One region of the Microbacterium sp. KSW4-4 genome, then DNA from elsewhere that is predicted to be linked to it. Evidence: riboswitches for the same ligand, from Rfam matches in the RefSeq annotation. Region 1 holds a riboswitch; the other holds the start of a gene.
What was found. A riboswitch is a leader RNA that binds a small molecule or an ion and turns the genes downstream of it on or off. The one in region 1 is predicted to bind thiamine pyrophosphate.
Positions count from the first base shown of each region.

Region 1 (3,396 bases):
GGGGCCGCCGCGGGCATCGAGATCGACGTCGTGCAGACGCAGCGCGCCGCGCTCCACCCCGGACGTACCGGTGCGCTGGTCGCCGGCGGCGAGGAGATCGGCTACGTCGGCGAGCTGCATCCCGCCGTCGCCGAGGAGGCCGACCTGCCGGGTCGCGCCACCGTGCTGGAGCTGGACCTCGACCGGCTGCTCACGCTCGCCGGAGGACGCATCGTGGCGGCATCGCTCTCCACGTTCCCGGCCGCGACGCAGGACGTCTCGCTCACGCTCCCGGCCGAGGTACCGGCAGGCGAGGTCCGCGCTGCTCTCGCCGAGGGCGCGGGTGCCCTGCTGGAGTCCGTCCGGCTGGTGGACGACTACCGCGGCGAGGGTGTGCCCGAGGGATCGAAGTCGCTGACGTTCGCGCTACGCTTCCGCGCCGACGACCGCACGCTCACGGCCGCGGAGGCCTCCGAGGCGAAGATGGCGGGCGTCGCCGTCGCCGCGGACCGCTTCGGCGCCGCCCTCCGCGACTGATCACGATGCCGCGCGGCTTCCTGGAGGCCGCGCGGCATCAGGCGCTCGCGCGGCATCAGGCGACAGCAGTGCCGGTGGCCTGTACTCGCGTGATGGCCTGGGTTCGCGTGGTCGGCTGCGCTCGCGTGAGGGCCTGTGATCGCGTGAGGGCCTGTGATCGCGTGAGGGCCTGTGATCGCGTGAGGGCCTGTCCTGCTCCGCTCTGAGCGGAGGCCCTTCCCCCGAGTCGTCGATCCTGATGACATGGGCACATGACGGATGTGCTGATCCTCGGGGGAACCGGATGGCTGTCGGGGCGCATCGCCGCGCACGCGTTGGGAGCGGGAGCGTCCGTGACCTGCCTCGCCCGCGGCGGACGCCCGGCGCCGCCGGGAGCGACCCTCGTGCTGGCGGACCGGGATGAGGAGGCCGCCTACGACGTCGTCTCGCGCACCGATTGGGATCACGTCGTCGACGTCTCCTCCCGCGCCGCTCATGTCTCCGGGGCGGTCCGTGCGCTCGGCGACCGGGCCGCCCGGTGGACGTACATCTCGTCGATGTCGGTCTACCGCGACGACGAGACGGTCGGGACGGACGAGTCGGCCCCGCGGCACCCGGCCGCGCAGGCCGGTGAAGATGACGACTACGCGCGGCAGAAGGTCGCGGCGGAGGACGCCGTGCAGGCGAGCCTCGGCGACCGCGCGCTCCTCGTCCGTCCCGGCCTCATCGTCGGCGCCGGCGACCCCAGCGATCGCTTCGGCTACTGGGCGGCGGCGTTCCTCCGGGCGCTGGACGAGCCGGTGCTGCTCCCGCCCCTCGACGGGCGCACGGCGCAGGTCATCGACGTCGAGGATGTCGCCGCCTTCGTCGTGTCCGCCACCGTCACCGGTACCGTGAACGCGATCGGCGACGTGCGCGAGCTGGACGACGTGCTGCGGACCGTGCGCGCGGCCACCGGACACACCGGGCCGCTCGTCGTCGGCACGGAGGACCGTCTCGTCGCGGAGGGTGTCGCGTACTGGGCGGGGCTGCGCTCGCTGCCGCTGTGGCTGCCACCCGAGATGAGCGGATTCATGACCCGCTCGAACGCGCGGTATCGCCGCAGCGGAGGCACCCTCCGCCCCCTCGACGAGACGGCGGAAAGCGTCGTGGCGGACGAGCGCGATCGGGGAGTGGACAGGGAGCGCCGCGCCGGACTCACGCGGACGGAGGAGCGGGCGCTGCTCGATGCGTTCGCTCGCTAGACTGCGAGGCAGTGACACGGGGTGCCGCATCCGCGGCTGAGATCACACCCGTCGAACCTGATCTAGTTCGTACTAGCGAAGGGATGTCGCAATGAGCGATCCTGTGCGTCCGCAATCCGTCCTCGACCTCGCCGCCACGGCGGGAAGGCTGCGGGAGGAGGTCCGGGCTGCGCCGCCGTTGACGCACTGCGTCACGAACGCCGTCGTGACGGGCTTCACCGCCAACGTGCTGCTGGCGCTCGGGGCGGCGCCGGCCATGGTCGACATCGTCGGCGAGGCCGAGCCGTTCGCCGCTGCCGCCTCGGGGCTCCTCGTCAATCTCGGGACGCCGACCCCGGAGCAGCGGGAGGCGAGCAGGGAGGCCGTGGCCGGAGCGCGCGCCGCCGGCACGCCGTGGGTGCTCGATCCCGTCGCGATCGGCACCCTCCCGGTGCGGACGGCGCTGGCCCACGAGCTGGTCGCGCTGCGCCCGACCGCCATCCGCGGCAACGCGTCGGAGATCCTCGCGCTGGCCGGACACAGCAGCGGAGGCCGCGGTGTCGACGCGACGGACGGGACCGAGGCGGCGGCCGCGGCGGCGCGGGAGCTCGCCGTCCGGCACGGTTCCGTGGTCGCCGTCTCCGGCCCGGTCGATCTCCTCACCGACGGGGAGCGCGTGATCCGCATCGCGAATGGGCACGAGCTGCTCACGCGGGTGACCGGCGGCGGCTGCGCGTTGGGCGCGGTGATGGCGGCCTTCCTCGGGGCGGCCCGCGGTACCGAGACCGACGCGCGGACGGCGGTGGCCGCGGCGACCCTCGTCTACACGGTCGCGGCCGAGCAGGCGGCGGAGACCTCCCGCGGACCGGGCAGCTTCGCCGTCGGACTGCTCGACGCCCTGTCCGCCGTGACCCCGGCGGATCTCCAGGCCCGCGCCCGCGTTGAGGAGGAGGCCCGATGACCGTCGACCTGTCCCTCTACCTCGTCACCGATCGGTCGCTGTGCGGTGCTCGTGGGGTGGTCGAGACCGTCCGCGAGGCCGTGGCGGGTGGGGTCCGCATCGTGCAGCTCCGCGACAAGGAGGCGACGGACGAGGAGACGGTCGACCAGCTCCTCGCCCTGTCCGTGGCCATCGACGGTCGCGCGCTGCTCGTCGTGAACGATCGCCTCGACGCCGCCGTCGAGGCCCGTCGCCGCGGTGCCAGGGTGGACGGGGTGCACCTCGGCCAGGCGGATGCCTCGGTGCTCCGCGCGCGCGAACTTCTCGGCCCGGAGGCGCTGATCGGGCTCACGGCGAACACCGCTGCCCATCTCGATGCCGTGAACGCGCTTCCGCCGGGGACGGTCGACTACCTCGGCGTCGGCGTGGTCCGGCCCACGCGCACGAAGCCCGACCATCCGGACCCGCTCGGCATCGACGGCTTCGCCGCGTTCGCCGCGCGCAGTGCGCTGCCGTGCGTCGCCATCGGCGGGGTGGACCTCGACGACACGGCGGCGCTGCGCGCGGCCGGTGCGGCCGGGATCGCGGTGGTCTCGGCGCTGTGCGCGGCAGAGGATCCCCGGGCCGCCGCCGCGGCCTTCCGTCGGCGGTGGCTCGGGCGGGCGGTGCCGCACGTGCTCAGCATCGCCGGCAGCGATCCGTCCGGCGGCGCGGGCATCCAGGCCGACCTCAAGGCGA
Region 1 is NZ_JAHWXJ010000001.1:884,280-887,675, reverse strand. It holds gene pheT (phenylalanine--tRNA ligase subunit beta) at 1-516, shown strand, start outside; gene KZC57_RS04405 (NAD-dependent epimerase/dehydratase family protein) at 768-1,739, shown strand; TPP riboswitch at 1,747-1,840, shown strand; gene thiM (hydroxyethylthiazole kinase) at 1,831-2,679, shown strand; gene KZC57_RS04395 (bifunctional hydroxymethylpyrimidine kinase/phosphomethylpyrimidine kinase) at 2,676-3,396, shown strand, end outside.

Region 2 (3,396 bases), 810 kb from region 1:
CCAGACGCTCGCCCTGCGCGCCGAGCACATCCGCGGGAGTGCCGTCCGCCACCACCCCGCCGGCACCCAGCACGATCACCCGCGTGAGGAGCGGCAACCACACCTCGAGCCGATGCTCCACGACCACGAGGGTGGCGGGACGCGTGGCGAGCATCCGCTCGACGGCATCCCTAACCTCGCGCACGCCCTCCGGATCGAGGTTCGCCGTCGGCTCGTCGAGCAGCACCAGCCCGGGGCCCATCGCCAGCATGCCGGCCAGGGCGAGCCGCTGCTTCTGACCGCCGGAGAGCGCCGCGGTCGGGTGATCGAGCGGCACTTCCAGTCCGACGCCGGCCATCGCGGCCTCGACGCGGGGCCAGATCTCGGCACGCGGCACACCGAGGTTCTCGCACCCGAAAGCGACGTCATCGCCGGCACGGGCGAGGATCACCTGCGAGTCGGGATCCTGGAGCACGAGCCCGGCCCGCCCGCGGGTCGCCGCGGCGGGGTCGCCGCCGACGAGCAGCGCGCCTTCGCTCTCCCCCTCCTCCTCACCGCCGAGCACACCGGCGAGGCCGTGCAGCAGCGTCGACTTCCCCGCGCCGGAGGCGCCGAGCACGAGCACGCGCTCGCCGGGCTCGATGCGGAACGAGACGTCGCGCAGCGCCCAGGCGTGGCGGCTCGCGTGTCGCCAACCCCAGCCGCGGGCTTCGACGCCGGCGGGAGCGAACTGCGCGGACATCAGACGCGGACGCGCGCCTCGCGCCCGGAGCCGAAGCGGTCCAGAGCCCCGGTCGCCGCGATGCCGCGGGCGAGCACCCACGACAGCGCACCGGCGACGACCGCCCCGGAGATCACGGTGCTGAGGAGGTAGATCGTCGTGAAGGCGGGACCGGACCCGGCATACCAGAGGACGAGGTTGTTGATGCCGCCCGCGAGCGCGGCACCGGCCCCGGCGAGGATCGCGACGGGCAGCGACCAGCGGCGGTAGAAGAACAGCAAGAAGACCAGCTCGGCGCCGAGGCCCTGCACGAGACCCGCCTCGAGCGTGAGGAAGCCGCCCCACTGGTTGCCGATGAGCGCCGAGACGACGGCGGCCAGCAGCTCGACGTAGATCGCGGCACCCGCCTTGCGGATGATGAGCCCGCCGAGCACACCCGCGAAGAGCCACGGGCCGTCGAGGAGCCCTTGGAGGCCGGGAAGCAGCGGCTCGAGCAGGGCCTTCGGCCCCAGGTATCCGACGTTCCAGGCCAGGAAGATCAGACCGGCGGCGACACCGAGGACGCTGGCGACGACGATGTCGATGACGCGCCAGCGCAGGTAGCCGCGCGCCGGAGCGGCCGTGGTGTTCCTCGACGGGGATGCGGACGTGGACGTACTCATGTGAACTCCTCCCTGCGCTGGCATGACCCAGATCAGGTTCGACGGTCGAAGCGCGATTCGCTCCCTCTCAGCCCGGCTCGCCGGACTCCCGTGGTTGTGCTGTCGATCCTACCGTCCGCGCGTCCCGCGCCGCGCACGGCGGATTCGGGGCCGGATTCGGTACCGTAAGCGAGTGACCGCTTCCGATCCCCCTGAAGAGGCGTCCGGCGGCGTGGGCGTCGACGCGCGGCCCGAAGACTCCGCACCCGCCTCTGCCGCGCCCGCGGACGATCAGCCGGGTCCGGTTCCGGAAGCTGCGGCGTGGGCCGATGCCTCGGCACCGCCGACCGCGCTGACCTGGGTGGACCCGTCGATCGTCGCTGCGGCGTCATCGACGCCCGAGTTCGATGCCTCGGCCGGCACGGAGGAGGAGACGGGATTGCTGCGCGACGCCCGGCTGCGCCCGGCGATCGCCGGACCCGGCCTGCTCGTCCCCCTCGGCGTCCTCGCCGGCCTCATCGCCTTTTACGCCGGCACCACGCTGCTCTGGCCGCTGCACGAGGTCGCCCCGACCGTCCAGGCGGTCGAGTTCACCCCGGTCGCCGCCCCCACCGCCGCGCTCGCCTGGCCGGCGGTCGGCGACGGGGCGGTCGGCATCGCCGGGATGACCACCGCGGCGTCGACCACCGCGCCGGTGAGCATCGCGAGCATCACGAAGGTCGTCAGCAGTCTCATGGTGCTGGACCGGCTGCCGCTGGCCCCCGGCGAACAGGGCCCGGAGTTCTCCTTCACCTACGCCGACAGCGTCCGTTACTGGGACTATCGGATCGCCAATCAGTCGGCGCTCGATGTGCCGGTGGGCGGAGTGCTGACCGAGTACCAGCTTCTGCAGGGCACCCTGCTCGGCTCGGCCAACAACTACATCGACCGGCTGGCGTCGGAGATCTGGGGGTCCGACCGCGAATTCGCCGCCGCGGCCGAGGTCTGGCTCGGCGAGCGCGGACTCTCCGGCATCACCGTGGTCACGCCGTCCGGATTCGACGAGCGCAACGTCGCCACCCCGGAGGCCCTCGTGGCCCTGGGCGAGATGGCGATGCGGAATCCGGTGTTCGCCGAGATCGTGGGTACCCGGTCCGTCGACCTGCCGGGGGCCGGGACGGTCGAGAACACGAACGGCATGCTCGCCGATCCGGGAGTCGTCGGCATCAAGACGGGCACCCTCGTCGGCTGGAACCTGTTGACCGCCAAGGACGTCGTCATCGGCGACGCGACGGTCCGGCTCTACGCCGCGGCATTGAACCAGGAGGACGACGAGGCGCGCCTCGCCCTCACCCGCGCCCTGTTCGCTCAGACGGAAGCGGCGTTGCAGGCCCAGGGCCCGGCCGTCCCGGCAGGCACGGTGGTCGGGCGCGTCCTCACCGTCTGGGGCGAGCGCGTCGATGTGGTCGCCGGTGAGGACGCCGATGTCGTGCTGTGGAACGGAGCGAGCGCGACGGCGACGCCGGTGTTCGATCTCGGGGAGGAACGCGAAGCGGACGGGACGGTCGGCACCCTGACCACGACCGGTCCCGTCGACAGCACGGACACCGCCCTCGTCCTCGACGAGGACCTGGACGGTCCGAGCCCATGGTGGCGACTGACCCACCCCCTCGAACTCCTCGGCATCGCCGGAGACGACTGAGGTTTCACGCACGACGCCCCACTCCGGATCCGGAGTGGGGCGTCGTGCGTGAGGCGGGTCAGGACGGAGACGTGGAGCCGTCAGCGCCGTCGTCGAGAAGTGCCCGAGCCGCTGCGGTCTCGGCCGCCGGGAGCTGGGCGCCGACCGCCGCTCCGGCCACCGCGTCCGCCGCCTGCTCCTGCGCGCTCGCCTCCTCGTCCGCGTCGCCGGTCACGACGACCGGCGAGGATCCGGTGAGAGCCGCTTCGGCGTCGAGGTCGGTCGCCGCCTGCTCGAACTGCGACTGGTACAGGCGCCAATACGCGCCCTGCGCGGCGATCAGCTCGTCGTGCGTGCCCTTCTCCACGATGTCACCGTGCTCCATCACGAGGATG
Region 2 is NZ_JAHWXJ010000001.1:1,691,664-1,695,059, forward strand. It holds gene KZC57_RS08470 (ABC transporter ATP-binding protein) at 1-721, opposite strand, end outside; gene KZC57_RS08475 (ECF transporter S component) at 721-1,362, opposite strand; TPP riboswitch at 1,355-1,464, opposite strand; gene KZC57_RS08480 (D-alanyl-D-alanine carboxypeptidase) at 1,535-3,022, shown strand; gene KZC57_RS08485 (ABC transporter ATP-binding protein) at 3,081-3,396, opposite strand, start outside.
Region 2: it holds a riboswitch for thiamine pyrophosphate, as region 1 does, so the genes downstream of both, KZC57_RS08475 (ECF transporter S component) here and thiM (hydroxyethylthiazole kinase) in region 1, are expected to answer to the same signal.